Terriglobus albidus: one gene and its partner. The protein of the gene in region 1 interacts with the protein of each later gene in a pairwise test. Links are inferred from orthologs where the notes say so. Each region holds a gene or a part of one and is shown on either strand. Other genes may lie near its edges.

The links.
Region 2: the proteins of dprA (region 1) and recA interact in binary tests that used the Bacillus subtilis proteins (3 or more experiments, as listed by UniProt). The link is inferred for Terriglobus albidus from one-to-one orthologs.

Annotation. Positions count from the first base shown.
Region 1 is NZ_CP042806.1:2,866,225-2,869,444, forward strand. What follows is about bases 189-3,093. They hold dprA (DNA-processing protein DprA), read left to right. Parts: upstream 189-1,007; coding sequence 1,008-2,180; downstream 2,181-3,093. Other genes in these bases: FTW19_RS11395 (menaquinone biosynthetic enzyme MqnA/MqnD family protein), read right to left, coding at 189-893; topA (type I DNA topoisomerase), read left to right, coding at 2,342-3,093. Also shown: more of FTW19_RS11395, read right to left, coding at 45-188; more of topA, read left to right, coding at 3,094-3,220. UniProt on the Bacillus subtilis protein: Protein that helps load RecA onto ssDNA during transformation. Binds cooperatively to circular ssDNA, is able to bridge different segments of DNA. Favors the loading of RecA onto SsbA- or SsbB-coated ssDNA and formation of RecA-DNA filaments.
Region 2 is NZ_CP042806.1:4,763,103-4,766,336, reverse strand. What follows is about bases 316-3,234. They hold recA (recombinase RecA), read left to right. Parts: upstream 316-1,200; coding sequence 1,201-2,268; downstream 2,269-3,234. Other genes in these bases: coaD (pantetheine-phosphate adenylyltransferase), read left to right, coding at 3,155-3,234; FTW19_RS19045 (DUF2199 domain-containing protein), read right to left, coding at 2,538-3,119; nth (endonuclease III), read right to left, coding at 316-1,037. Outside these bases: FTW19_RS19060 (EamA family transporter), read left to right, coding at 1-183; more of nth, read right to left, coding at 285-315. UniProt on the Bacillus subtilis protein: Multifunctional protein involved in homologous recombination, DNA repair and competence.

The DNA of each region.
Region 1 (3,220 bases):
GTAGAGTTGTGTTGCAAAGTTCTTGTTCGGCGGGCGAAAAGTTTTTATTCGACAAATCGTAGTTCCGGAGCCTGCGGAATGGCTCCGGTCGCCGCTGCAAGGTCGAAAAAGTGCTTCATCGCTGCGACACACCGCTCATCGAGGACGTAGTGGATGTTTTCGGTAAGGTAGGTGCGGATGATCTGAGGAGAGACGGCGATGCGTTTCTTCCAATGGGCTACGAGATCTTCGATATGCGCCAGACCAGCGTCGCGGGAAGCGTTCAGGTCATCGATCAGCAGTGCTGCATTGGTCTGCGCCAGGGCCTCCGCGCTCAGAGCCCAGATGGCGGCCACCCAGGGCAGGCCGGTGCGCGTCGTCCATTCTTCGGCGACGTCGTACCAGTAGAGACGCTGGCTGGCGTGCATCTCGATGACCGGATGCGATTCGCTGGCGATGAGCGCAGGGTCGCCAATCAGCAGGGCAGCATCAGCATGCTCAAGCATGGTGTCCACCAGAGGAGCATGCGGCCGGAACTCCGGGTCGGTTCCAAGAAAATGCCGGAAGAGCACCTTTGCATACGCCACGGAGGAACGTGACGAAGTGTCCGCCGCGAGCGTTCGGATCTGATCCAGAGGAACGCGGCTTACGATCTGAATGGAGCGGACGCGGCGCAGCGAGGCGATTGTGCACCCGGGAACGATCAGCAGATCGGGGATGGTTGCAAGCGCTGCAATGGGGATCAGGCCCAGATCTGCTTCGCCCTCGGCCAGCTCATGCGCGCAGTTCGACGGCAGCGTGTAGTGAATGTCGTACCGTTCCGCGAGAGCTTCGCGTTTGGCAGAGTGCTCAAAGTCATAGAGCAGAGGTGCAGGGTTCAGAAAACCGATCGCCGAAATACGTAAACGTCCCACTCTTTCGAGTTTACTCAATCGCTGTCCAGTGGAAGCTCTGTTCTGATTTCGTGTCTTCGGCATGGTGTAAGGTGGCTACAATCATCAACTGCAGTGCAGGAGCCGAGCAGCAAAATGAATGCGTGCACCAACGACGCGCGTCTGGCATGGATGGCGCTTATCCTTTCCCCCGGCATGGGGGCGATTCGCAGCTGGCGTACGATGCAGCGTCTGGGAGACGCCGCCAGCCTGCTGACTCTGCCGCTGACTGAGTTGGAAGGCCTGGGACTGCCCGCCGCGGCGGCACAGTTTGTCGCCGATGGCCGGGCACTCGCGGCTGCGGAGGACGAGGCCCGGAAGGCTGAGGAGGCGGGAGTGGCCTTTCTGACTCCGGAGGATGAGGCCTATCCCGAACGTCTGCGGCAGATTTACGACCCGCCCGCGGTGCTGTGGCTGCGGGGCGACCCGGCAATCCTGAACCTGCCTGGAATCGCGGTGGTCGGTACGCGGCATCCCTCGACCTACGGACAGGGAATGGCGGAGCTGCTGGCGCGTGATCTTGCCGCACGTGGGCTCGTAATCCAGAGCGGTATGGCCCGGGGCATCGATACCGCCGCTCACAAAGGGGCTCTTACTGCGGGTGGAAAGACTGTGGCTGTCTGGGGGACGGGTGTAGATGTGATCTATCCCAAAGAAAACAAGCGGCTTGCAGAAGAGATCCTTCTCAAGGGCGGGGCGATCGTAAGCGAGTTTCCTCTCGGAACCTTTCCCGCGCCACAGAACTTCCCCGTGAGAAACCGGATTATCAGCGGCATGTCCGTCGGGGTGCTGGTGGTGGAGGCCGGAGAGTATTCCGGCACCCGGGTGACAGCCCGTTGCGCTCTGGAACAGGGGCGAGACATCTACGCCGTTCCGGGAAACGTGACCAATAAGAACGCCTGGGGACCGAATACGCTGATCAAGCAGGGAGCCCGGCTAACTGCAACATGGGAAGACATTTGGGAGGATCTGCCAAGCGACGTCCGAGCCCTGCTTACGGCCGGGGATGAATCCTCGCCGGGTGGAACCGCATCTCTATTCCCCGAGAACACAGCCAACGGAGAGGGAAGGCTGGCGGGATTGGGGGAGCAGGAGCGGCAGGTGCTCAGTGCTCTGGCCATGGATAGTGCCGTCCAACTCGATGAGTTGATTGAGAAACTCGAGGGTTCGATGGGGGCGGCCGAGATCTTTGCTGCGCTCTTCGAACTGGAACTTGCAGGGCTGGTGCGGCAGTTACCGGGCAAAAACTACGTCCGCGTGATGGTGTGAACCTTTTCCGGTTTCGTTACGTTTTGTGTTGCAGTCCGTCGAAGCAGCCATGTTCCGCAGTTGACCGCGGGGCCGGGAGGCGTGTTAGGTTCTCCAACAGTATTAAGAGCGAGTAGGCCGCCACCTGCGGCGGCCGGTTTAGAAGCGCAGAAGGAAGACCCATGGCGAAGTCACTGGTGATTGTCGAAAGCCCGGCAAAGGCAAAGACAATCGGAAAATATCTTGGCAACGACTACACGGTGGAGGCCTCAATCGGCCACATCATGGACCTGCCGAAGAACGATATCGGGGTAGAGCTCAAGAAACGTACCTTTGAGCCGACGCTGATCGTCTCTCCGGGCAAGGAGAAGGTCGTTGACCGCCTGAAGAAGCTCGCCTCGAAGGCTGATGCTGTGTACCTCGCGCCTGACCCTGACCGCGAAGGCGAGGCGATTGCCGCCCACCTGAAGATGCAGATCTCGCCCGCCGCGCGGGGTAAGCGGGTGCAGCGCGTTACCTTCAACGAGATCACTCCCAAGGCCGTGAAGGCCGCTTTCCAGCACGCCCGCGATATCGATGAGCATCTGGTCGATGCGCAGACGACGCGCCGCGTCCTGGATCGCCTGGTGGGATACCAGATCTCTCCGCTGCTGTGGGACAAGGTAAAACGCGGGCTCTCCGCCGGTCGAGTGCAGACCGTAGCACTGAGGCTGATCGTGGAGCGTGAGCGCGAGATCAATGCATTCCAGCCGGTGGAGTACTGGACCATTGATGCCGAGTTGATGCCGAAGGCCGGCAAACAGAGTTTCATCGCTCGTCTTGTCGGTATCGATGGAGAGCCGGCACGTGTAGCCAATGGCAAAGATAAGGAAGGCAAGGCGCAGTTCCTGTCGAATGCGCTGCCCGATCAGAAGATTACGGACGCTACCATCGCGGCTTTGAATAAGGCCACGTGGTCGGTTCGTGCGGTCGAGAAGAAGGAGCGGCGGCGTAACGCGCCCGCACCGTTTACGACCTCCAAGCTGCAGCAGGATGCTGCCGGGCGCCTTGGCTTCAATGTC
Region 2 (3,234 bases), 1.9 Mb from region 1 along the record:
TGGCTGTGCTACTTCCGTGCTCTGCAGCTTGGACAGGCGTCTCGTGTGGCCCCGATCGACAAGCTGAGTGTGGCGTTGGTGATCGTCTTTGCGTGGATGTTTCTGGGAGAAGCGCTGACACCACTGAAGGTATTGGGTGGCTTGCTGATTACGGCAGGTGCAGTTATTCTGGCGTTCGCTTGAAACTGAAATTAGCTAAAGAAAAAGTTTCTATATTTCTTGTAATATATTGATTTTGTTAGTGTTGTTGTGGGGTTATCCGGCTTGACGGTATGGGTTTCGTTTTAGTGTGAGCTCCAGGTTTTGTCGCTGGAGTTGCAGAGCCTCTCGAGGGTGCATTCGGCGCAGCGGGGTTTGCGGGCGATGCAGACCTGGCGGCCGTGGTAGATGATCCGGTGCGAGTAGTTGATCCATTCGTCCTTGGGAAGGATCTTGATCAGGTCCCGTTCCACCTTCACGGCGTCCGTATGCTTGGTCAGTTCAAGCCGGCGTGAGATCCGAAGTACATGGGTATCCACCACCACTCCGACGGCGATACCGAACCATGAGCCGAGAACGACGTTGGCGGTCTTGCGTGCGACGCCGGGAAGCGTGATCAGCTCCTCCAGGGTCTGCGGGACCTTGTTCCCGAACTTCTCAACGACGGCTTTCGCGGCTCCCTGGATGTTCTTCGCCTTGGCGCGGAAGAAGCCGGTGGTGCGGATGATCTCCTCAATGGCGGGCAGGGGCGCCTCGGCCAGGGCCTTGGGGGTGGGGAAGGTGCGGAAGAGCTCTGGCGTGACCATGTTGACGCGGACGTCAGTGCACTGGGCGGAGAGGGCCGTCGCGACGACCAGCTCCCAGGCAGAGTTGTGGTGCAGCGCGCAGACCGCGTTGGGATACGCCTTGCGCAGGGCATCCAGGATGGCGGCGATCCGTTCCGGGGCAAGCGGATTGTGCGAGCCCTTTTTTGAGGGACTCTTTTTCGCGGCGACCTTTTTCAGGGCGGAAGGTTTTTTAGCAGGTGCAGTGGCTGGCTTGACGGACTTGGTGGCCATGGTCGTTTCCGAATCATAGCGCGGCTGGTTTTGTACCGGTTTTCCACTGGGAGGGGCAAAAATACTTTCGCTTTTTCTTTGCTTGTGCCGCCGCTTTGCTGCTAGACTCTGATTTCCTGCAGCAGGCAAGAGGGATGCGGGACCGACTGAGGAGACACGCAACGTGGCGGATGACCGTTTAAGGGCAGTAGAGCTGGCAATGGCCGGCATTGAGAAACAGTTTGGCAAGGGATCGATCATGCGCCTGGGCGCGCGTGAGGCCATCGTTCCGATCTCGGTGATTTCGACCGGGTCCATCTCTTTCGATGCGGCCCTTGGGGTGGGCGGCGTGCCCCGCGGCCGTGTGATCGAGATCTATGGTCCTGAGTCTTCGGGTAAGACCACCATCACCCTGCAGATCATCGCGGAGGCGCAGAAGGCCGGCGGCCTGGCGGCGTTTGTCGACGCCGAACATGCCCTGGATCCGATCTATGCCCGCAAGCTTGGCGTTGATGTCGACAACCTTCTGGTCAGCCAGCCGGACTACGGTGAACAGGCACTGGAGATCACGGAGGCTCTGGTTCGTACCGGCGCCATCGATGTGCTGGTTGTCGACTCAGTAGCAGCGCTGGTACCGAAGGCCGAACTCGATGGTGAGATGGGTGACTCGCACGTTGGTCTGCAGGCCCGCCTGATGTCGCAGGCGCTGCGTAAGCTGACCGGAACGGTTGCCAAGTCCCGCACCAGCCTGATCTTCATCAACCAGATCCGCGAGAAGATCGGAGTTATGTTCGGTAACCCCGAGACCACCACCGGTGGACGTGCGCTGAAGTTCTACTCTTCGGTTCGTATCGATATCCGCCGTATCGGCGCGGTGAAGGAAGGCGAGGTTGTCACCGGATCGCGCACCAAGGCCAAGGTGGTAAAGAACAAGGTTGCGGCTCCATTCCGCGAGGCTGAGTTCGACATCCTGTACGGCGAAGGTATCTCCCGCGAGGGCGATGTGCTCGATCTGGCTGTGGCCAACAACATCGTGGAGAAGAGCGGCGCCTGGTACAGCTACTCGGGCGAGCGCATCGGTCAGGGACGTGAGAATGTGCGCGGCTTCCTGAAAGAGAACAAGGACACCTTTGAGCGGATCAACAGTGAACTGCGCGCCAAGCTGAAGATCGGTGCCGCAGCAGCAGATATTCCAGCGGTGCCGGAGAACGGCGAGGCGGCGGCTCAGGAGGTCGTCCGCGGACGCAAGTAATTGGTCGTGTGTGCAACAACGCCGCCCGAAAGGGCGGCGTTGTTGCGTTAAAGCCTTGAGTCGCAATACACCGGGTGTCCCATGTCCCTTGGGGACATGGGACGTTCGAGCGGAGCTCGAATCGTTCTGTTACGACCGCTAGGGTGGGTATCTGTGGCTTCCTTGCCCACCCTAACGTTGTGAGCGTTCACCCCAGCGAACAACGTTCGCTGGGGACCCCGAAGGGTGGGGTACCCCGGTTAGTGAAATGGAGGGGTGAGCAGTCAACTCTATCTTGGCTCCGGGTGATGCAGGATCTGTTCCGCGATCTGCTGGATACGCTCGGTGCTGAGCCCTGTCATCTGTTCCTGTGCCAAAGGATGTGTCTGATCGAGCACGGTCAGGTGGGGGCGCCTTCCTACCGGTTGTGTGGCGACCAGTACTTCAAGGCCGAGCGTGCGGGGATAGTGATGCAGTTCGTTGGCAAGATAGCCCGGGAACGGTGGCTCGTCCTCTCGGCCGGGTGTCTTCCAGAGTTCATGGGTCCGGAAGAAGTTCTTCGGGCTCACTTCCACCCAGCAGCCGTAGGCAAAGTAGGGAGCTTCGATTCTGATCTCCGGAGCCGGGCCTGAGCGTGGGTCCAGAAGCTCCGGTGCGGGTTGGTTCTGCTGGTCCAGGATGGGCAGAACGATGCGTCCGCGAAGGAAGAACTGCCGTTCGTCGAGGATGCATTGCTCGGCTGAGATCTGGGCGCGGGTGGCTCGTTCCTCATCCGGGATGGCGATAAAGGCATCCGGCGCCTTGATGCTGTAGCTGGTTGGAGCTGGAGGATGAATCTGCCCGCAGACCGAGCAAAGGAAGCCGTTCGTCATACATCTCCAGCATAAGCGTGTATGCTGCATGTGCGATGCAGCCCGTACGAGCCATCTATCCCGGCACCTTCGATCCGTTGACCAACGGCCACCTTGACCTGATCGCACGCGGCTC